DNA from 2 places in the Comamonas sp. Z1 genome. Region 2 is predicted to be linked to the other one. Evidence: predicted binding sites of a transcription regulator. Region 2 holds the regulator's gene; the other holds the start of a gene.
What was found. Region 2 encodes NrdR, which represses ribonucleotide reductase genes. Its sites were predicted from a motif close to CACNANATNTNGTG; they were not measured.

Region 1 (11,713 bases), on a different contig from region 2:
TGCCGGTGTTGAAGTTGGGGTCCATGATCGCTTCGATGAAGGGGATCAGGAACTCGTCCTTGTCGCGGATGGATTGGACTTCGTTGTAGGCGTTGAAGATTTCCGATTCATCCAGGCCCAGCGATTCCACGATGTACTGGTAGGCGTGAGTGTGGATGGCTTCCTCGAAGGCCTGACGCAGCAGGAACTGGCGGCACTCGGGCGCCGTGATGTGGCGGTAGGTGCCCAGCACGATGTTGTTGGCGGCCAGCGAATCGGCCGTCACAAAGAAGCCCAGATTGCGCTTGACGATGCGACGCTCGTCTTCGGTCAGACCGTTGGGGTCCTTCCACAGAGCGATGTCGCGCGTCATGTTCACTTCCTGCGGCATCCAGTGGTTGGCGCAGGTGGCCAGATACTTTTCCCAGGCCCACTTGTATTTGAAAGGGACCAACTGGTTCACATCGGTCTTGGCGTTGATGATGCGCTTGTCGGCGGCATTCACGCGCTTGTGGGTGCTGGTGGACGCGCCGGCTTCTGCGCTGGTGGCGGAAGAGGCAAAGGTGTCGTCGTCAAAGCTCAGCATATTTATTCCTTGAGGGGGGAAAAGGCTGGGTGCAATGCAATCGACATCCAGCTTTTCAGTCATTTATTGATGGAGTGGCACCACTCAAATACTGGCGCACTCTAAAGCGAGAGACACCGAGGAAGCGCCGCCGCGCACCGAGGGTGTCGTCCCCCTCCGGCGCTCAGCGCCAGAGAGGGGGAAGGCGCGGGGGCCGCCTAGGCCAAGCGCCTCAGGGGGTGCTGCCAGTTACTGGCAGGCCTCGCAGCCTGGGTCGTCGATCGCGCAGAACTTGATGTCCGTGGCGGGTGCCTGGGCACGGGCAGCGGCGGCAGCGGCTTCCAGTGCGCTCACCGCAGGCTTGGCCGCAGGGGCCGCCGAAGCGGCAGGAGCACCGGAGGACACGGCGTTCAGCACACGGCTTTGCACGGTGGACTTCTCGATATTGGTCGCGCTGGTGGTGCGCAGATAGTAAGTGGTCTTCAGACCGCGCAGCCAGGCCAGCATGTAGGTGTCGTGCAGCTTCTTGCCCGATGCACCGGCCATGTAGATGTTCAGGCTCTGGGCCTGGTCGATCCACTTCTGGCGGCGCGAGGCGGCTTCCACCAGCCATTCGGGCGAGACTTCGAACGCGGTGGCGTAGAGATTCTTGATCTCTTGCGGCACGCGGTCGATGGCGCGTAGCGAGCCGTCGAAATGCTTGAGGTCCATGACCATCACGTCGTCCCACAGGCCCAGGCGCTTGAGGTCGCGCACCAGGTACTGGTTGATGACGGTGAATTCGCCAGACAGGTTGGACTTCACGGACAGGTTGCCGAACGAAGGCTCGATCGAGGCATCCACGCCCACGATGTTGGAGATGGTGGCGGTGGGAGCAATGGCCACGCAGTTGGAGTTGCGCATGCCGTCCTTGGCGATCTTGGCGCGCAGGGCGTCCCAGTCCAGCTTGGCGGAGCGATCCACTTCCACATAGCCGCCGCGGGCCTTTTCCAGCAGCTTCAGGGTGTCGGGGGGCAGGATGCCCTGATCCCACAGCGAGCCCTTGAAGGTGGAGTAGGTGCCGCGTTCCTTGGACAGCTCGGTCGACGCCCAGTAAGCGTAGTAGCAGATGGCTTCCATGGCCTCGTCGGCGAACTCGACGGCGCCCTGGCTGGCGTAGGCGGTGCGCATTTCATACAGCGCATCCTGGAAACCCATCAGGCCCATGCCCACGGGGCGATGGCGCAGATTGGAGTCCTTGGCCTTTTGCACGGCGTAGTAGTTGATGTCGATCACGTTGTCCAGCATGCGCATGGCCGTGTTCACGGTCTTGCGCAGCTTGTCGTGGTCGATCTTGCCGTCCTTGATGTGCTGGACCAGGTTCACGGAACCCAGGTTGCAGACCGCAGTTTCGGTGTCGCTGGTGTTGAGCGTGATCTCGGTGCACAGATTGGACGAGTGCACCACACCCACGTGCTGCTGGGGCGAGCGGATGTTGCAGGGGTCCTTGAAGGTGATCCAGGGATGGCCGGTCTCGAACAGCATCGAGAGCATCTTGCGCCACAGATCCACGGCAGGCACGCGCTTGAACAGCTTGAGCTCGCCGCTGTCGGTCTTGGCTTCATAGGCGGTGTAGGCCTTCTCGAAGGCTTCGCCGTACAGATCGTGCAGATCGGGAGCGTCGGCGGGCGAGAACAGGGTCCACTGGCCTTTTTCCATCACGCGCTTCATGAACAGGTCGGGAATCCAGTTCGCCGTGTTCATGTCGTGGGTGCGGCGGCGGTCGTCGCCGGTGTTCTTGCGCAGCTCCAGGAACTCTTCGATGTCCAGGTGCCAGGATTCCAGATAGGTGCAGACCGCACCCTTGCGCTTGCCGCCCTGGTTCACGGCCACGGCCGTGTCGTTGACCACCTTGAGGAAGGGAACCACGCCTTGCGATTCGCCGTTGGTGCCCTTGATGCGCGAGCCCAGGGCACGCACACGGGTCCAGTCATTGCCCAGGCCGCCGGCAAACTTGGACAGCAGGGCGTTTTCCTTGATGGATTCGTAGATGCCGTCCAGGTCGTCGGGCACGGTGGTCAGGTAGCAGGACGACAGCTGCGAGCGCAGCGTGCCGCTGTTGAACAGCGTCGGGGTGGACGACATGAAGTCGAAGGACGACAGCAGCTCGTAGAACTCGATGGCACGGGCGTTGCGGTCGGGCTCATTCAGCGCCAGGCCCATGGCCACGCGCATGAAGAAGGACTGGGGCAGCTCGATGCGGGTCTTGCGCACGTGCAGGAAGTAGCGGTCGTACAGGGTCTGCAGACCCAGGTAGTCGAACTGCTCGTCGCGCTCGGCCTTCAGAGCCTTGGCCAGACGGGGCAGGTCGTAGTTCAGCAGCTCGGGGTTGAGCAGCTCGTTGTCCACGCCCTTTTGCACAAAGCCGGGGAAGTAGTCGGCATAGGCAGCCTGCATTTCTGCGGGCTGCACGTCGCGGCCCATGACTTCGCGCACGATGGTGTGCAGCAGCAGGCGGGCGGTGACGTAGGTGTAGTCGGGGTCTTTTTCGATCAGCGTACGGGCGGCCAGGATGGACGCCTTGTAGACCTCGGCCAGAGGCACGCCGTCGTACAGATTGCGCAGGGTCTCGGCCACGATGGGCGCGGACTGGATGTCGGCATTCAGATTGCGGCAGGAAGCGACGATCAGAGCCTCCAGGCGTTCCTGGTCCAGGGGCACGCGCTGGCCGTTGTCGGTCACATGCAGCACGGGCTTGGCGGCGGCAGCGGCGGCCACTTCGGCGGCCTTCTTCTGCTCGGCACGTTCCTGGTTGCGGCGCTCGCGGTACAGCACATAGGCACGGGCCACGTCCTGGTGACCGGCGCGCATCAGGCCCAGCTCGACCTGGTCCTGCACATCTTCGATATGGAAGGTGCCGCCATCGGGGCGCGAGCGCACCAGTGCGCGCACCACGCCTTCGGTCAGTTCGTTGACGGTGTCGCGCACGCTGGCAGATGCCGCGCCCTGTGCGCCGCGCACAGCCAGGAAAGCCTTGGTCAGGGCCACGGCAATCTTCTGGGGCGCGAAAGCCACCACATCGCCGCTGCGGCGGATGATCTGATAGCTGTCATTGGGGGAGGAAGAATTGGCTGCACCGGCAGGTGCGGCAGAAGGCAGTGAGTTCAACGCTTCTTGCATAAGTTCCTCTGAGTCAGTATGTGGATAGGCAGACAAAGGCCTGCACTGTGGGCAGGCCATCAAAAACACGATTCGGCGCCTCGGTTTACACATGGTTTGCACAGGGTGTGCACAACTTGTAAACACTAGATATGGGGTCTGAGGCTCTTCAAAACACTACCGGTAGTGTATCGCGCTTAAATCCGAGCGACCTGATGAAACTACTGAATCTGGCATTTCGAGCGCCGCTTGACAGCCGCAAAAATGACTTCATCCCGCATGAATAAAGGCCTGCGGCGCGGTTGCGCGCGGCGGCAGATCGGGCCGGAAATATGTAAAAAATTTGCGTGTTTGATGCAGGCGACAGTTGTTGCACGCGCGCCATTGACATGCCGTTTCGAGCCCCGCAACGATGGATGCTTGGGATTCTCAAAATGAGGAGCGCATGGCGCTTGCTGGTACAGGATTTCAGCTGCGAATATGTATGAAATCGAGTACTGAAAGGCGGTAGGTGCTATGAAGATTTCAGGCCGCGCCTGAGGCTGCAGCACTGGGAGGGAATTCCCAGCTTCGGGTGCTGTCTGCGCTGGCCAGCTGCTGCTGCAGCCGCTGCCAGTCGAAACCGGGTCCGGGGTCCTGCTTGCGTCCGGGTGCGATGTGCTCGTGCCCGGCAATGTAGCGCACCGGATAGTGCGCCGCGATGGCCATGCAAAGCTGCTGCAGGGCCTGGTACTGCGGAGCTTCAAAGCTCAGTCCTTCCAGGCCTTCGAGTTCGATGCCGATGGAGTCGTCGTTGCAGCGCTCGCGCCCGCGCCACTGGCTCACGCCGGCATGCCATGCGCGGTCGTCGCAACTGACGAACTGCCAGATCTCGCCCTGGCGCGTGATAAAGAAATGCGACGAGACTTCGAGGCCGCGAATGCCTTGGTAATAGGGGTGGGCGTCCCAGTCCAGCTGATTGGTGAACAGTTGCTGCACCGCGCCTGTACCGTACTGGCCCGGAGGCAGGCTGATGGAGTGGATGACGACGAGATCGATCTGCGCATCCGCGGGGCGAGGGCCGAAATTGGGAGATCTCAGCTGACGCGCCGCACCATACCAGCCGGCCTGCCAGGGCTGGGCCAGGGAGGAGGAAAGAGGCGTGGAATCAGACATTATCGCTCTGGTGTTTGCTGCCTTCGGCCGGAAGGTCTATGCCCAGACGGTCGATGCGGTAGCGAATCTGGCGCAGGCTGATGCCCAGTCTGGCCGCCGTGGCTGTGCGGTTGAAGCCGTTGTCCTGCAGGGCTCTGACCAGGATGCTGCGCTCCTGCTCATCAAGCCAGCCTTGCAGATCCTCCGGCAGCGTGGCCGGACTGCCTGCGTGCTGAGCTTGCGGCGGCGGTGCGCTCGATGCCCAAGCGCCCGAGGAAGCCGCTGCCACCACACCAGCGCACTCGGCCGGCACGCCGGATTCGGGCAGACGTAGCGGGCCTTCCTCGCCCAGTGCAATGGCGCGGTGCAGCACGTTCTCCAGCTCGCGCACATTGCCAGGCAGCGGGAGCCGGGCTATCTGGCTCAGACTGATGTCGTCCAGCTCCGGCGTAGCCAGTCCGGACTCGCGGGCCAGCTTTTGCAGCAAAGCCTGGCATAGCTGGCCCAGGTCTTCACGGCGCTCGCGCAGCGCGGGCAGCTCGATTTCGATGACATTGAGGCGGTAGAACAGGTCCTGGCGGAAATTGCCTGCCTGCACTTCCGCTACCAGATCGCGGTGGGTGGCGCTGACGATGCGCACATCGACGGCTTCTTCCTGGGTGCTGCCCAGCGGACGAATCTTGCGCTCCTGAATGGCGCGCAGCAGCTTGGCCTGCATGGCCAGGGGCAGGTCGCCGATTTCATCGAGAAACAAGGTGCCGCCTTGCGCGGCCTGGAAGTAGCCGGGCCTGTCCTGCGTGGCACCGGTGTAGGAGCCCTTGCGGGCACCGAAGAACTCGGCTTCGAGCAGGCTTTCCGGAATGGCGCCGCAGTTGACTGCGACCATGGGCCCGCCGGCCCGCTGGCTGCAGCCGTGCAGGGCGCGTGCCACCAGTTCCTTGCCCGTGCCGGATTCACCGTGGATCAGCACGGGAGCCATGCCTTTGGCGACCTTGGCAATGCGCTGCTTGACCAGTTGCATGGCCTGAGATTTGCCAACCAGAGCCTCCAGGGCGCCAGCTGGCGTTCCCGCACCAGTACCACTGGCGGCCGAGCTGTCGCTGGCCTGCGGGTTGCCGGGCTTGGGCACTGCGCCAATGCCTTGCACGGCCGAAGCCACGACCTGACGGAACTGGCGCAGGTCCACGGGCTTGGTCAGATAGTCGAACGCGCCCGCGCGCAGGGCCTCGACGGCGTTTTCGGCAGAGCCGTAGGCCGTCATGACGATGCAGCGCTCGCTGCGCGACTGATCGCGCAGCTGCAGCAGCAGCTCCATGCCGATCCCGTCGGGCAGGCGCATATCGGTAATCAAGACATCGAAATTGCGGCCTTGCAACTGAGTCATGCCTTCCTGGACCGAGCCCGCGGTTTCCACGCGGTAGCCTTCCCGCAACAAGGTCAGCTCGTAGAGCGTGCGCAGATCCGGTTCATCATCGACCACGAGAATGCTGGCCGCTGCGGATGAGTGAGGCGATGATGTCACTGGGCTTACACCATGATCGAGTCAAACAGGGAGTGGCTCGCGAGGGATGAAGGGCCGCTGCGCAGAGTCACGATAAAGGCATTGCCGTTCACCTCGCCTTGCGGTGTGCTGCGAGCCAGGCGTTGATAGCTGATGGAGGCATCGTAGCGCTGGCACAGCTCGCGGCATATATAGAGTCCGAGGCCGCTGGAGCGGCTTTGAGAGGAGAAGAACGGCTCGAACAGATGGCGCTCGACGCTGGACTCCAGCGGCGCTCCATCACTCCAGACCATGAACCAGCAGGTGTCGTCCTGCGGTGCGAGACCCTGGATCTGACCGTTCAAGGGCCCGTGGCCGCTGATCAACTGCAGGCCCGCCTCATTGCCGGCATGGCTGCGGTGGCGCTGGGCATTGTCCAGCAAGTTGATCAGCACGCGGCGCAGATGCTCTTCATCGAACAGGATATGGCGGGCCGTTGCATTGAGCCGCAGCAGAAGCTGGCGCGGCGGAGCGGCCTGTGTGCGCCATTCATGGCTGATCTGGGCCAGCAGGGTGTCCAGCGGCAACGACTGGCCCTGATGGGTTTCTGCGCCCTGTTGCACGCGCGCCAGGTTGAGGATTTCTTCGGCGATGCGGGCCAGTCGGTCGGCGTTCTGCCCCACGATCCGGCATAGCTGTTGGGGGCCGGGCTGGCTCGCCAGGTCTTCGGCCAGCAGCGCATTGGCCTGGGTGATGGCGGCCAGCGGGTTGCGTATTTCGTGGGCCACGGCAGCCGACATACGGCCCATGGAAGCCAGCTTTTCGGTGCGCAGCTGCGCTTCCATTTCGCGCAGGTCGTGAAGAAACATGACGCAAAGCGAGTGGCTGGCTTGCGCCTGCGGACCCTCGTCCAGATAGGGCGCCGAAACTTCGGTGATGCGTGTGCGCACATGCATGCCCGTGGCGCCGTGTCGTTCATGAGCCTGCAGGTGAATCGTGGCGGACAGCGGGCGGGCATGGGCAAAGCTGGCTTGTGTTGAATGCGCCAGCGGCTCCCACCAGCTGTGGGCCTGCAGGGAAAAAGGCTGGGGGTGATCTATGGGCAGGCCCAGCAGCTGCAAGGCAGCTGGGTTGGCCTGCAGAACCAGCAAGCTCGAGTCGACCACCAGCACGCCGTCGGAGAAGTGGTTGATCACCAGACTGTTGACCTGCTCCTGGGTCTGGGTGCGCAAGCGGTTGAACAGGGCCTGGGAACGCTCGCGCCGGACACGCTTGGCCAGCTCGTGCGTGAGATAGGCCACGCAGAAATAGCCGGCGCAGGAAAACGCCGTCTGGTAGTAAGACTGGGCGCCGTCGTTGAGCCCGCCATGGTATTGCCAGAAGGTGTAGGCCAGCGTCAGCAGTGTGATGCTGGCCGTGGTGCCAAAGGCCAGCATCAGTCCGCCCAGCGCCGAGGAGATCAGGACGGGAATGGCCAGCAGCGCGGTGTAGTTGAGCGAGCCGACCTGAAAGATCTGCAGCAGAAAGATCGCCGCAATGTCGATGCCGATCACGGGCAGCCATTGCAGGGCTGCGCGAGGTGCCGGCAAATGACGTCCGGCAGCCAGGCGCAGCACGACGGTCAGCGTCAGATAGGTGAAGCAGATCAGCCAGGCCAGGGGAGAGCTGATGTTCTGCAGCTGCAGATTCAGCGTCTGCAGCAGCACCAGGGCCAGCGCCAGAAGCACGCGGCCGCTGAGGAAGGCCTGCCACAGGCGCACGAACGGGGCGTTGAGACTGGCGTCCGCGCGCCGGCTGATGGCTTCATCGAGCGGGATGGCGGTGTGCTGCCAGGGCGAGGCGGAGTTCACCATGCGGTCAGTGGCGGGCAGTGTCTTGCTGGGCCAGGCGGCGGTGTTCCGCGCTGCAGAAGATCTTGCCCGAGGCGTCGCTCACGGCATCTGCTTGCGGCAGGTGAAGGCCGCAGTGAGCGCAAGCTACCATGGTCTGTGCCTGCTTGGGGGGGCTGGCAGGCCTGGTCTGCTCGGCCACTTCAGCGCGGCGTTTGCTGCGCCAGATTCCGACAGCCACCACCACGACCAGCAGGACCAGCAAATACTTCATGCTGCGCGCTCCAGCAGGACTTCAATCACAAACCGCGAGCCGGCATAGGCCAGCAGCAAAAAGATGGCGCCGATATAAAGAACACGTACGGCGCTCTGGCCGCGCCAGCCGAATCGCTTGCGGCCGAACAGCAGCACGGCAAATGCCAGCCAGGACAGCAGGGAGAAAATGGATTTGTGATTCCACACCCATGCCTTGCCGTAGAGCTGCTCGCCAAACAGCCAGCCTGCGGCCAGTGTGGCGGTCAGCAGCACAAAGCCTGCTCCGACAAAACGGAAGGTCAGCCGCTCCAGCGTCAGCAGCGGCAGTCCGCTGTCATGGTCGCCGCCCTGGCGCATCTGCCGCTCGGCATGGCTCATCAGCGCGCCATGAACGACGGCTGCGGCAAACAGGCCGTAGGAAGCAATACCCAGAGCCAGATGCAGCGGCAGCCAGGGCGAGGCGTTGACGTGCAGCGGTGTGCCGGGGAACACCACGGCCAGAAGCACGGCCACGCTGCCCAGCATGGACAGAGGCCAGCGCGAGCGCAGCTGCGGATAGAGCTGCTGCTCCACCACATAGACGGTCAGCACCAGCCAGGCAGTGATAGAGAGTGCAGGAGCAAAGCCGAAGTGCGGCAGCTCGCCAAGCAGACCCCAGCCCAGCAGCAGGGCATGCAGTGCCCAGGCCAGGCGCAGGCAGCGACGGGCACCGGCTTCTTGCAGGTGCTGGGTGGCAAGTGCAGGAATGGCGTAGGCAATGGCTGCGGCCATGGCCAGGATCCAGCCAATGGGGCCAGCTGCGGTGAGCGGTTGGGAGAGCATGCTTTCTATGATAGTGCCGCTGGCCCGCACTCATCTTTTGCAGGCCGCTGCCGTCCGGCAATTTTGTGCATAAAGCACTGTCTGAACCCGGTCATGAGCGTGGGTTTGAGCGCTTGCGAGCAGATCGTCGACTTTCGAGACCGTTCTTCAAGGATTTTCTCCTGCCGGGCGATGTCTCCAGTCCTCCCGCCCAGCCGGCCAGTCCTGCGCCACGAGCCAGGACTTGCAGGAGAGCTCGATTCAGGTCCATTCAGGACCGGCCTGCTCTCTTTTCCGAGGGAGCTGTGGGGCAGGGCGCAGCGACCTTGCACGCCTGAGGCAGATCACGGACAAGCCTGCGGGGCATCGTCAATCAAGGGCAGCGGGTAAAATGCCTGTTCATGCAGCTTCGCCTCGCCTGAGCTGGGTCCGCAAGCTGCCCGGAGAGTCGTGCTGCGCGCTCGCGCACGACTCCCGTCCTTCCATAACTTTCGAATGCTTTTTGCTTATGGCCTCCGCACTCACCGATAAACTCTCGCGCCTTGTCAAAGAGATGCGCGGCCAGGCCCGCATCACCGAGTCCAATGTGCAGGACATGCTGCGCGAAGTGCGCATGGCCTTGCTGGAGGCCGACGTGGCCCTGCCCGTGGTGCGCGACTTCATCGCCCGCGTCAAGGAAAAGGCGCTGGGCCAGGAAGTCATCAGCTCGCTGCAGCCCGGCCAGGTGCTGGTGTCCATCGTCAACAAGGAGTTGGCGGCGACCATGGGCGAAGGCGTGGCCGACATCAACCTCAACGCCCAGCCTCCTGCCGTCATTCTGATGGCGGGTCTGCAAGGCGCCGGCAAGACCACCACCACGGCCAAGCTGGCCAAGCATCTGATCGAAAAGCGCAAGAAAAAGGTGCTCACGGTTTCGGGAGACGTGTATCGCCCCGCAGCCATCGAGCAGCTCAAGACCGTGACGGCCCAGGCTGGCGCCGAGTGGTTTCCCTCCACGCCCGACCAGAAGCCCCACGATATCGCCGTGGCCGCGATCGACTACGCCAAAAAGCACTTCTTCGATGTGCTGCTGGTGGATACGGCCGGCCGTCTGGCCATCGACGAGCTGCTGATGGCCGAAATCAAGGATTTGCACGCCACGCTCAAGCCCGTCGAAACCCTGTTCGTGGTCGATGCCATGCAGGGCCAGGATGCGGTCAACACGGCCAAGGCCTTCAAGGAAGCGCTGCCGCTGACCGGTATCGTGCTGACCAAGCTCGATGGCGATTCGCGCGGCGGTGCTGCGCTGTCGGTGCGCCAGATCACGGGCGCGCCCATCAAGTTCGCCGGTGTCTCGGAAAAGATCGACGGCCTGGAAGTCTTCGATGCCGACCGCCACGCACAGCGCGTGCTGGGCATGGGCGACATCGTGGCCCTGGTCGAGCAGGTCACCAAGGGCGTGGACATGGAAGCCGCGCAGAAGATGGCCGAGAAGCTCAAGAGCGGCGACGGCTTCGACCTCAACGACTTTCTGGCCCAGCTGCAGCAGATGAAGCAGATGGGCGGTCTCTCGACCCTGATGGACAAGCTGCCCGCCGAGCTGGCCGGCAAGGCCGGTCAGGTCGACATGGATAAGGCCGAGCGCGAGATCAAGCGCAAGGAAGGCATCATCTGCTCCATGACCTTCAAGGAGCGCAAGAACCCCGCCCTGATCAAGGCCACGCGCAAAAAGCGTATTGCCGACGGCGCCGGCGTGCAGGTGCAGGAAGTCAACCGCCTGCTCAAGGAGTTCGAGCAGATGCAGACCATGATGAAGAAGTTCAAGGGCGGCGGTCTGATGAAGATGATGAAGAAGATGGGCGGCATGAAGGCCATGAAGGGCATGATGGGCGGCGGCGGCATGCCCAAGCTGCCGTTCTGATATTTGATCCCCCTGAGCCGCTGCGCGGCTTCCCCTGGCCGGGCGCCCCCAAGGGGGACGACAGCCTCGCTGCGAGGCGGCGCGGCCGGCATAGGCTCTTGCTCGCTGTCCCTGAGTTGGGGTGTGCTTGGTTTGAGATCAGCGATCTATATAAAGTGAGCTGCTTGCGCTTGTTGTTCATGGGTTTGGATGAGAAATGCATCTGAATCAAAGGAATGACAAGCGAGAGCAGCTCACTTTTTTGTAAAGAAGCGCAGTAATTGTGGGTAGAAGGTGGCTGTATGGGCGGCTTTCTGAGAACATGCCTTTCCATGAAGCTACAAGACAGGACTTTCATGGAGGCGGGCCAGCGGCAACCTCTGCCTCAATGTCTGGAGCGCCGCGGCGCGCTGATGCTGGCGGGTTCGCTGCTTGCGGTGCTGGCAGGGTGTTCAACCACCAAAGACAAGCCCCGGCCTGCTGCGCAAGGCGGATCTTCCGTGCGCCCGGCCAATGCCCTGAGTCTGGATGCAGAGCTGCGCGAGTCGCTGCTGGCGCGCACCATGCTGGTGGTCAACACGCCATACACCTATGGCGGCAACTCGCCTGAAGGCGGTTTTGACTGCAGCGGCCTGATTCAGTGGGCCGTGGGG
Region 2 (11,713 bases):
GTGGCCAAGAAGTGGCTCAAGGAAAAGTTCGGCACCGAGTTCCGCGCCTGCATGACCCAGATCGGCGAGCTGCCCATAGGTTTCGAGAGCTGGGAGCATGTGCCGAACAACCCCTTTTTCGCGCCCGTGGCCGATGTGAGCCGCTTCGAGGAATACATGGAGCAGCTGCGCAAGAGCGGCGATTCCTGCGGCGCGGCGCTGCGTGTGAACGCCAGCAATATGCCGGTCGGCCTGGGCCAGCCCCTGTATGACCGCCTGGACGCCGACATCGCCTACGCCATGATGGGTCTGAACGCCGTCAAGGCCGTGGAGATCGGCGCGGGCTTTGACAGCGTGGCCCAGCGCGGCACCACGCATGGCGATTCGCTGAGCCCCGAGGGTTTCCGCAGCAATAACGCGGGCGGCATCGTGGGCGGCATCAGCACCGGCCAGGATCTGGAAGTGCGCATCGGCATCAAGCCCACCAGCTCCATCATCACGCCGCGTGAGTCCATAGACGTGCACGGCCAGAGCACCGAAGTCATCACCAAGGGGCGCCACGACCCCTGCGTGGGCATCCGCGCCGCGCCGATTGCCGAGGCGCTGCTGGCGCTGGTGGTGATGGACCATGCGCTGCGCCACCGCGCGCAGAATGCCGATGTGGATTCCGGCCTGGCTCCGATTCCTGCCTCGGCCAGCTGACATCACCTAGACCTTTTTGTGCGTTAAAACCTCTGACTCAGGAGAGTCTGATGGTTGCAACTGACAAAAAACCGGATCAACGCCAGTCTCGCGCCCTGTCGCCAGGCTGGCGTTGTGCTTTTCGCAATGCCTTCCGCCCCATGTGCGCTGGGCTGTTCGTGCTGGTTTTGAGTGCTTGCGGTGGCGGTGCGCTCAGGCCTGCCAGCATGGAGATCACCGTGCTGGGCTTCAATGACCTGCACGGCCATCTGGAGCCGCCCGGACTGGCCGTGACGGCCCAGAACGCGCAGGGACAGAACATTGCCGTGCCCGCTGGTGGCGTTGCCTACATGGCCCGGGCCATCGCCCAGCGCCGCCAGGCCAGCCGCCATGTGGCGCTGGTCACGGCCGGGGACATGATCGGGGCCTCGCCCATGGTCTCCGCGCTGTTTCTCGATGAGCCGACGATAGAGGTGCTCAACCTCATGAGGGTGGACTTCGCGGCCACCGGCAATCACGAATACGACCAGGGCGTGGCCGAGCTGCTGCGCATGCAGCATGGGGGCTGCGAGAAGTTCACCAGCAAGCAGCCATGTCAGATCAACCAGCCTTTCAGGGGTGCGCAGTTCCCGTTTCTCGCGGCCAATACGCTGCGCGGCGACGGCCGGTCGCTGTTTCCGGCGACCGGGGTGAAGTTCTTCGAGCAAGACGGTCTGCGCATAGGCGTGGGCTTCATCGGCATGACGCTCAGGAACACGCCGCATATGGTGCGGCCCAGCGGGGTCAGGGGGCTGAGGTTTGCCGACGAGGCACAGACGGCCAATGCGCTGATTCCACAGCTGCGTGCGCAGGGCGCCGATGTGATCGTGCTGCTGATCCATGAGGGCGGGGCCACCACTTCGGGCCTGCAGGACGATAGCTGCCAAGGTCTGTCCGGTGCCATCGTGCCGATTCTGGAGCAGCTCTCCAGCGAGGTCGATGTGGTGATTTCCGGTCACACCCATCGCTCCTATATCTGCGATTACGCCAGGGTGAATCCCCGCAAGCCCTTTTTGCTGACCAGCGCCGGCCAGTACGGCACGCTGCTGACCGAAATCCGGCTCTCGGTGGATGCGCGCACCGGCCGCGTCAGCCGCAAGTCGGCGCACCAGACCATCGTGCAGGGCGAGGGCTATCGCAGCGTTGGCGGCATGGTGAGCTTGCAGCCCGAGTTTGTAGTCTTTGATGCCGATGCCGAAGTGGCGGCGCTGGTTGCTCGTTACAAGGCTGCGGCCCGGCCGCTGGCCGAGGCCGTTGCAGGGCGGCTGGCCGGACCTGTCAGCCGCATGACGCAAGCCAATGGCGAAAGCGTGATGGGGCGCATCGTGGCCGACGCCATACTCGCGGCCACGCGCGATGCCTCAGCGGGTGGGGCACAACTGGCCTTTGTGAACCCCGGCGGTGTGCGCGCCGACCTGCTGCCTGCGGCTGACGGCAGCGTGAACTATGGACAGTTGTTCAGCGTTCAGCCGTTCGGCAATACGCTGATGGTGATGGGCCTGACGGGCGAGCAGATTCGCCAGGCGCTGGAGCAGCAGTTCGACAGCGGCAGCAACACCGTGAATGCGCCGCGCATTCTGCAGGTGTCCGAGGGCTTCAGCTACCGCTTTGACCGCAGCCAGCCCGCGGGTCGGCGCGTGAGCGAGCTGCGCCTCAACGGTCGATTGCTCGAGATGTCACAGCGCTACCGCGTGGGACTGCAAAGCTATCTGGGCAGCGGCGGCGACAACTTCAGTATCTTCACGCAAGGCATCGACGTGGTGGGTGGCATGCCGGATCTGGATGCCCTGGCCGAGCATGTACGCGAACAAAGCCGCAGCGGGCCGATGGCGCTACCTTTAAAGGAGCGTATTACGCGCGTTCATTAAGGAAACAAGATAGATATCTATTTGATTTCCTTTGAAATAATGCGCATGAAGCTCATGATTTCATAGCAAATGCTTGCCGTCAATCGCGCAAAACAAAAGCCACCCGAGGGTGGCTTTTGGCATGGCATGGCGGTCAGGGCCAGGCCTAGGGCTTTTTGGCGGCCTTGGCCTTGGGGCTGCGAACCTCATCCATGATGTTCTTGAAGTCGTCCACATCCTCGAAGCTGCGGTAGACGCTGGCAAAGCGGATATAGCCGACCTTGTCCAGGCCCTTGAGTTCATCCATCACCAGCTCGCCGAGGCGGCTGGAATCGATTTCACGCTGGCCCAGATTGAGCAACCTGTCCTCGATTCGCTCTATGGCGGCATCTATGAGTTCGGTGCTCACGGGGCGCTTGCGCAGCGCGATCTGAAAAGAGCCTTGCAGCTTGGCGCGCTCGTATTCGATACGGCGGCCGTCTCTCTTGACCACGGTCGGAAAGCTGACCTCGGGGCGCTCGTAGGTCGTGAAGCGCTTGTCGCAGCCGCCGCAGCGGCGGCGGCGGCGAATGAAGCCCCCGTCCTCGGACTCGCGGGTTTCAACCACTTGCGTGTCCGGATGGTTGCAGAAGGGGCACTTCATGACAGCTCAGCGCAGCAGGAATTACTTGCTGTAGACAGGGAACTTGGCGGTCAGCGCGGCCACCTTGGCGCGCACGGCGGCCAGATTGGCTTCGTCTTCGGGCTTGTCCAGCACGTCAGCCACCAGATTGGCAGTGATGCGGGCTTCTTCCTCGCCGAAACCACGGGTGGTCATGGCGGGCGTGCCGATACGGATGCCGCTGGTCACGAAAGGCTTCTCGGGGTCGTTGGGGATGGCGTTCTTGTTCACGGTGATGTGAGCCAGACCCAGGGCCGCTTCGGCAGCCTTGCCGGTAATGCCCTTGGCGCGCAGGTCCACCAGCATCACGTGGCTTTCGGTGCGGCCGGAGACGATGCGCAGACCGCGCTCGGTCAGCGTTTCGGCAAACACCTTGGCGTTGTTCACGACCTGTTCCTGGTAGGCCTTGAACTCGGGAGTCAGGGCTTCCTTGAAGGCCACGGCCTTGCCTGCGATGACATGCATCAGGGGGCCGCCTTGCAGGCCGGGGAAGATGGCGCTGTTGATGGCCTTCTCGTGCTCGGCCTTCATCAGGATCACGCCGCCACGAGGGCCGCGCAGGCTCTTGTGGGTTGTGGTGGTGACCACGTCGGCGTGGGGCACGGGGTTGGGGTACACGCCTGCGGCGATCAGGCCGGCATAGTGGGCCATGTCCACCCAGAAGATGGCGCCGACTTCCTTGGCTATTCTTGCGAAGCGCTCGAAGTCGATGCGCAGGGCATAGGCGGAAGCACCAGCCACGATGATGCGAGGCTTGTGCTCGCGGGCCAGCTCTTCGAGCTTGTCGTAGTCGATGGCTTCGTCGGCATTCAGACCGTAGGAGACGGCCTTGAACCATTTGCCGGACATGTTCAGCGCCATGCCGTGGGTCAGGTGACCGCCTTCGGCCAGGCTCATGCCCAGAATGGTGTCGCCTGGCTTGGCGAAAGCCATCAGCACAGCCTGGTTGGCCTGAGAGCCGGAATTGGGTTGCACATTGGCGGCTTCGGCGCCAAAGATCTGCTTGATGCGGTCAATGGCCAGTTGCTCGACCACGTCCACATGCTCGCAGCCACCGTAGTAGCGCTTGCCGGGGTAGCCTTCGGCGTACTTGTTGGTCAGCTGGGAGCCCTGGGCTTCCATCACGGCGGGCGAGCAGTAGTTCTCGCTGGCAATCAGCTCGATGTGCTCTTGCTGGCGATGGTTTTCAGCTTCAATAGCTGCAAACAGTTCGGGGTCGACTTTCGCGACGGTATCGGTGCGTTGAAACATGGCAGTCCTGTGAACTTAGAAATTCCCTTGAGGCCAAGGGCTGCCCAGGCGAACGGCTGAAACGCTTGCAGGCTGCAGTCGCTGCGGCTCTGGGCGGTACGCTCCCCGGTGGTTCACAGACCTTGCAGTCTGCCGGATTCCACGTCAGCGGCAGAAAATTCTGCGCCTATCGCCAGTTGCGTACACCCGCTAGTGTAGCTGAGCTGGCATGGCTGAAGAACCTATGCCCGTTTTTCCCGCAGGACCTGGCCGGGGCATAAAAAAAGCTGGCCGGAGCCAGCTTGAAAAATGCAGGGGTCTGTCGCTTAGAGGTTGGAATTGGCCAGTGCCACTTGCTGAGCGTGAGAGACCTTGGTGGCTTCGTCGGACTTGGCCGTCATCAGCGGGCTGGCCTGCAGGCCCACGCCCTGGCGCAGGCGCTGGTGTTCGGCAAGCACCTTGGCAGCATAGCCGCCGTCCGAAGGAAGATTGGCTGCACCCACGTAGTAGCGCAGGCCACCCTCGATGGAGCCGGCGCGGGCAATGCATTCCTTGAGCACCTTGACGCCGACCTTGAGATTGGTCACTGGGTCGAAGGCCGCGTGCTGGCCGCCAAAGCTTTCGTACTTGTCGGTGTGCACGGAAGTCATCACCTGCATCAGGCCCTGGGCACCGACCGAACTTTGGGCAAACGGGTTGAAGCTCGATTCAATGGCCATGATGGCCAGAATCAGCGTCGGATCCAGCTTGTTGGCTTTGCCCTGGACATAGGCTTCGCTGACCAGGGCTGCAATCGGCTCGGGCGCCACCCGGTATTTTTTGCTGAGCCAGTAGGCCACAGCCGCCTGCTCCTTGGGCAGGTTTTTGGGGTTGACGGCCGTGGCGCGGTCGCTGGCGACGACGATGTTGGCGGAAGCAGGGGCTTCCTCCACTTCGGCGGTAGCCACCACGGTGCTGGCGGGCAGGCGTGTGTCGAGCCACTCGCGCAGCTCGGTTGCACCGGCCAGACGCAGGTCCGGACGAGAGATCAGAATCAGGGCCGAAATGGCCACGGCCAAGCCCAGCAGGGCGAAACCGTTGTGAGTAAGAGCAAGAAAACCGTGGGCCGTCTTATGGCCCAACGTTCGCGCAGAGGCGATTAATTTTCCTGACGCTGGCATAGCTTGTCCTTTCTTGGCTATCGCCCGAGGTCGCACCGGATCAATCTCGCAGTGCAACCAGGACAACTGGCCGATGAGGTTTGCTGCGGGCCGATTAAAAGCGCCCCTTGGGGCGCCGATCGGTCTGCTCAGTCGTGAGGCAGCGGAAACAAAAAACGCTCATTTCGAGCGCTGGCGGATTCTAGAAGCGCTCTAAATATTCAGTCAACACTAACAAAAATACTTTTTAGATTTTAAAATTATATAAAAACTGTATGAATGTACAGCTTTCTCAAAAAATTACAGCAAAAAATCACGGATTCAAGAGGTGTATACGCTCACATCGTTTTATTTGTCATCAAGGCGAAATAAAGTGCAAAAAGCCTGGTAGCCCTACGCGAGCACAGATATAGTGAATCTGCCTGCACGTTGCAGGTGCTTGCCAAAGGAAAGGAAAAGCAAACTCCGCCGAGGCCTTTGATTCCATGGGTTGTTGGCACTTGCTCTTTATCTTCGCTTGAGGCACAAAAGGGAGCAATCGTTGCTTCCAGCGGCAAGGACCACACCCTCCTTGATCCGCGAAAAACGGCCCGGTCTGGTACCGGCCGTAAAGCCCGGAAGTCGGTTTCGCCACTTCCGGGCTTTGTCATTTCCAGCGTTGTCTTTTTCCTGTAGCGCATTGTTTGCATTTTTCGCGCGCATCTGCCTCTGGTCGGCATTCCTATGGCGCAAACTTCTCCCTGGAAACGCCTCTTGCATCTATCTATATATAGAGCGCAATCTAGATACACCAGGTGCGCTCAAGGTACAGTGGTGTTCCGGGCGCGCGGCGGGTCCCGCCCCTGAGAGTCTTGGAAGGCTTTCAATCTCTGCATCAATAACAATTGCCCATGTCCTTGCTCACATCGAATCGCTGGCTTCGTCGGCTGATCTGGTCTGTTCTTGCTCTTTTGCTGTTATGGCTGTTGCTGTGGGCGGTAGTGCCCTGGGTGGCCAAAAGCCAGCTGGAAAAACGGGCCGCCGAGAAGCTGGGGCGCGGCGTCCATGTGGGCAAGATCGAGTTTGCGCCCTGGGCCATGTCCATCACCTTGCACGAACTGGTGATCGATAAGGCTATAAAAAAAGTAGCTGAAACTGCGCATCCAGAGGGCTCGGCGGCTCAGAAAGATCTGAAGTCTGCCGCCGAGCCACAGCTGCAGATCAAGCGCATCTTCATCAATGCCAGCGCGCAGTCCTTGTTCAGGCTCGCTCCTGTGCTGGATGCGATCGAGGTCGATGCGCCGGTGGTGCGACTGACCCAGCATTCACTGGGCAAGCTCGATATCGACGATGTGATTGCCAGGCTCTCCGAGCCTGAGGACGAAGAGCCGTCCAAGCCCCTGAGCTTTGCGCTCTACAACATTGCAGTGCGCGACGGCCGTATCGAGCTCAATGACGAGTTTGTGCAGCGCAAGCACGAGCTCAAGGACTTGCAACTGAGCATTCCTTTCATCAGCAATCTGGCCTCCAAGCGCGAGATCAAGGTGCTGCCGCATCTGGCTTTCGATCTCAACGGCAGCAAGTTCGACACATCGGGCGAGAGCACGCCGTTCACCGACACCCGCCAGACGGCGATGCAACTCAAATGGGAGCACATCGATCTGGCCCCTTATCTGGGCTATGTGCCTGCCAGCGTTCCCGTGCAGCCTCTGTCTGGCGTGCTGGACACGGATCTGCAGATCAGCTTCGAGCAAAAAGATCAGCCTGTGGTCAGCATCAGCGGCAAGCTGGCCTTGAGCAATGTCGCGGTGCAGGACCGCCAGAGCGCGCCGCTGCTGAACTTTGATACGCTGGAGGTGCAGCTCAAGAATGTTCAGCCTCTGCAGAACCAGGTTGCGCTCGAATCGGTGCGCTGGGTCAAGCCCGAGGTTCATGCCAGCCGCAATGCGCAGGGCGTGATCAACTGGTTGGGTTTGAATGCGCCGGCCGGTGCCCCCGCAGCGCCGCTCGAGAAGGCCGTGCCTGAGCCCGCCTCCGCCGAGGCCAGCACTCCGGCCCAGGCAGATGCGAAGGCCGAAAAGCCTGGCAAGCCCCTGGTCGTCGGCGTGCAGCAGTTCGATATTGAAGGCGGCATCGTGCATTGGCAGGATGCCGCAACAGGCGCGGCGCCTGCGGCGCTGACCCTGGCTCCTTTGGTGCTGCAGGCCAAGAATCTGGCCTGGCCCATGAATGCGCCTTTGCAACTGACGGCCACTGCAGGTTTGCAAGCGGCTGAGCAGGCCCGGGTGGAGGGGGCAGCCAGGCTGGCTTTGGATGGAGAAGCCACGGACAAGGCGGGCAATCTCAATCTCAAGCTCGAGCAGATGCCGCTGCAATGGGTGCAGCCCTATATGCAAGCGCATTTCAAGCCGCAGCTCAGCGCCATGCTCAATACCGATGCCCGGATTTCCTGGGGTGAGGGCGGAGTCGTGGCAGAGGTGGCCGAGCTGACTGCCGACAAGCTGCAGCTGCAGGACAAGCAGGCCCCTGTCAATATCGAACAGATCAAGGTCAGCGGCGTTCAGGTCGATCTTGCTGCCCGGCAGGTGCAGGTGGAGGCCATTGCCGTGCAGAAGCCGCAGCTCGCGGCTCTGCGTGACGCACAAGGGCACTGGATGTACGAGCGTTGGTTGCCCGTGGCAGCGCCTGCAGCCAAGCCGGCAACGCAGGGCAGCAAGGCGGAGCCGGGCAAGCCCTGGTCGGTCAAGCTGGCAGCGATTGCCGTGGATGGCGGTGCGCTGCAGTTTCGCGATGCAGCACCTGTGCAAGGCGGGAATGCACGGCCCGTGCAGCTGGATGTGAGCGCCTTGCGCATACGCATGGGTGCTTTCGAGCCTCTGGCGGCCAAGGCAGCGCCGACTCCGCTGGAGGTCTCGGCTCAGCTAGCTGCCAGTCGCCGTGTGCAGGCTGGTCATATTCAGTTCAAGGGGCAGCTGGGTCTGACCCCTGTTTCGGCTCAGGGGCAGTTGCAGGCCCGTGCCGTGCCCTTGCATGCGCTGGAGCCGTATTTCGGTCACAAGCTCAATGTGGATCTGGTGCGTGCCGACGGCAACTTCCGGGGCAAGCTTAACTATCTGGCCCATGCCAAGGGGCCGCAGCTGTCTGTGTCGGGTGATGTGGAGCTCAACGACCTGCGCGTGCGCTCCACGCTTGCGGCTCCTGTGCAGGAGGAAGTGGGCAAGCCCAGTACTGCCAAGGGTGCGCTGACAGCGGTGCTCAATGACTCCACGGCAGACCGTGCCAAGGCACTGGCTGCGCGCACAGGCCTGGGTCTTGGCGATGATTTGCTGGCCTGGAAAACACTGGTGGTGCGCGGCCTGGACCTGAATATGCAACCGGCTCAGCCGCTGCGGGTGAGCGTGCGCGAAACCGCGCTGAGCGACTTTTTTGCGCGCGTCATCGTGCAGCGCAACGGCCGCATCAATCTGCAGGACATCGTGAAGACCGAAAGGTCCGAGCAGTCCGTCGCACAGAACGAAGAGGCGAACGCCCAGGCGGCTGCTGGCGAGAAGCCCGAGCTCAGCAGACCCGTGGCTGAGCCCGCAAAGCCCGAAGATGTCGGCCCCGCGCCCATCATCAAGGTCGGGCCCATTGTGCTGACGGGCGGCAAGGTGCAGTTTTCCGACTATTTCATTCAGCCCAACTACTCGGCCGATCTGAGTGAGCTGAACGGCCGTCTGAGCGCCTTCTCTTCGCAGGCTCCTGCAGGCCAGGTCGAGCCGCAAATGGCCGATCTTGAAATCAAGGGCAAGGCCCAGGGTACGGCGAAGCTCGATATCAGCGGCAAGGTCAACCCGCTGGCCAAGCCTCTGGCACTGGATGTGCGTGCCCAGATGAATGACCTGGAGCTGTCGCCGCTGTCGCCATATTCCATCAAGTACGCGGGCTATGGCATAGAGCGCGGCAAGCTCTATATGGATGTGAACTACAAGGTGCAGCCTGATGGGCAGCTCACGGCATCGAACAAGCTGGTGCTGCGCCAATTGACCTTTGGCGACAAGGTGGAGGGCGCGCCCGCATCGCTGCCCGTCAAGCTGGCGGTGGCCCTGCTGTCCGACCGCAACGGCGTGATCGATCTCGATGTGCCTCTGAGCGGCTCGCTCAACGACCCGCAGTTCCGTCTGGCGCCCATCATCTTCAAGGTGATCGGCAACATCATCATGAAGGCCGTGACCGCGCCGTTTGCGCTGTTGTCGGGAGCGTTCTCGGGTGGCGACGAGTCGGGCGCAGTCAACTTTGCGCCGGGCAGCGCCAAGCTCGACGGCAAGGCCAGGGAGCAACTGACCAAGATCGTCAAGGCACTCAACGACCGCCCCGCACTCAAGATGACGGTGGTGGGGGAGTCGCGTGAGGCCGAAGACAAGGAGGCCTGGAAGACTGAAGAGTTGGATCGTCTGCTGCTGGCCCAAAAGCGCCGCAACGTGATTCGCGAAGGCAAGAGTGGCGACGAGGTGATGGAGTTCAGCGATGCCGAGCGTCCGGCTCTGCTCAAGGCCGTTTACGGTCGTGCCGACATCAAAAAGCCCCGCAACATGGTCGGAATGGCCAAGGATCTGCCTGCAGACCAGATGACGGCGCTGCTGGTGGCCAGCATCAAGGTGCCTGACGATGCCATGCGCGAGCTGGCGCTGGCGCGCGGTGTGGCTGTGAGGGACTATCTGGCCACGCAACAGCTGCCGCTGGAACGCCTGTTCCTGGGCGCTCCCAAGCTGGATGTGCAGGACAAGGACTGGACGCCACGTGCCCAGTTGAGCCTGTCTGCGCAGTGATGAAAGTGCTGCGAAACACCTTGCGATTTCGCATTTTTTGGCTTGCCTTTAAATAAAGGCGAAAATACCGGTTTGCCCAGGTGCTCATGTGCCTGGGCTTGCGCTTGGAAAGTCTGCCCTCATGTGGGCTGGCACTGGCCAGTTGCAGCGTTGACTGCGCTGGCTGCCAAGCATTTTCTGACCCTTACATGACATCTATTTCTCCTAGCAGCACCATGTCTGATGCATCTGAAGTGAACCCGGCCTCTGCCAAGAATACTGAGCAACATCCGCTGGATGCATTGACGGGTGGTGCTTTCTCCGCCGAGACGTCGGGTGATCGCGCCGCGCGCATTCGCGACTGGTTGGCGACTCAGCCCACGGTCGAGCAACTCCAGGACGTTCACAAGGAACTGAGCAAGGGCGACAAGAGTGCTGCCCGTGCCGTGCGCGAACGCCTTGACGAGATCCGTCGCACCGCGAATCAGGAAAAAATCTCCGTGGAATGGGCCGAGAAGGCTCAGGCACTGCTGGCAGCAGAGCCCTTCGATGCGGCGGCTGCGGCTGCCTGGCAGCGTGATGCCGCCAAGGCCGGTGCCGCGCTGTCGCGCGAGCCTCTGTCGCAGTTCAAGGCCCGATTGGGCGAGCGCGTGAAGGCGGTGGAGGACCTGCAGCATCGCACCCAGGTGCAGCGCGAAGTGGCGCTGCTGCTGGCGCAGCGCATCGAAGTGCTGTCCACCAAGTCCTGGAAGGATGCCAAGGCGGTGCTGGAAGCCCTGGGAGTCGATGTTGCGCGTTGGCAGGAGCAGGCCAAGGAGCTGACCGGTGACGCCAGCTGGGGCAGCGTGGACGGCCGTTTCCCGCCTCAGCTGGAAGCAGCCTCTGCACAACTGGCGCTGGTTTGGGATGCTTTCCAGTCTGCACTGGCACAGACCGAGGCTGCTGCCGCCGACGAGGCAGCGCCGTTGCCCACGGTCCCCGTCTGGGCCGACGAAATCCGCGTGGCCCGTGGTCTGCCTCCCGAAGCCGCTGCTGTGGAAGTGGCCAAGCCCGCCGCACCGCGCGCAGCCGCCGCTGGCCGTGGCAAGCCCACGCCCGAGCAGGTGGAAGCAGCCAAGGCTGGCCTGGGTCAGGCTCTGCAGGCGCTGAAGGCAGAAACTGCAGCTGGCAACAGCCAGGCCGGCTCCGAAGCCGTGCAAGCCATGCGCGCAGCCATCAAGGCCCATGGACGCTTTGTGGACGAAGCGCTGGTGGGCGAAGTGCATGAAGCCCTGTTGGCCGCCGGTGAGGCCGAGGGTTGGCAGCGTCAACTGGCCGAGAAACTGCGCGAAGACCTGGTGGCCAAGGCCGAAGCCTTGCTCAACCGTCCCG

Region 1: a site for NrdR is predicted at 3,827-3,840, ahead of FSY45_RS04050 (ribonucleoside-diphosphate reductase subunit alpha). Genes of this name have one in related genera too.

What each region holds. Positions count from the first base shown of each region.
Region 1 is NZ_VOQT01000002.1:138,574-150,286, reverse strand. It holds gene FSY45_RS04055 (ribonucleotide-diphosphate reductase subunit beta) at 1-565, opposite strand, end outside; gene FSY45_RS04050 (ribonucleoside-diphosphate reductase subunit alpha) at 794-3,703, opposite strand; gene ampD (1,6-anhydro-N-acetylmuramyl-L-alanine amidase AmpD) at 4,208-4,837, opposite strand; gene FSY45_RS04040 (sigma-54 dependent transcriptional regulator) at 4,830-6,296, opposite strand; gene FSY45_RS04035 (PAS domain-containing sensor histidine kinase) at 6,344-8,149, opposite strand; gene FSY45_RS04030 (PP0621 family protein) at 8,154-8,399, opposite strand; gene FSY45_RS04025 (inner membrane protein YpjD) at 8,396-9,202, opposite strand; gene ffh (signal recognition particle protein) at 9,690-11,081, shown strand; gene FSY45_RS04015 (C40 family peptidase) at 11,393-11,713, shown strand, end outside.
Region 2 is NZ_VOQT01000009.1:55,337-67,049, forward strand. It holds gene aroC (chorismate synthase) at 1-681, shown strand, start outside; gene FSY45_RS16610 (bifunctional UDP-sugar hydrolase/5'-nucleotidase) at 732-2,567, shown strand; gene nrdR (transcriptional regulator NrdR) at 2,713-3,189, opposite strand; gene glyA (serine hydroxymethyltransferase) at 3,211-4,458, opposite strand; ZMP/ZTP riboswitch at 4,494-4,648, opposite strand; gene FSY45_RS16625 (lytic transglycosylase domain-containing protein) at 4,764-5,597, opposite strand; gene FSY45_RS16630 (DUF748 domain-containing protein) at 6,467-10,363, shown strand; gene FSY45_RS16635 (DUF349 domain-containing protein) at 10,579-11,713, shown strand, end outside.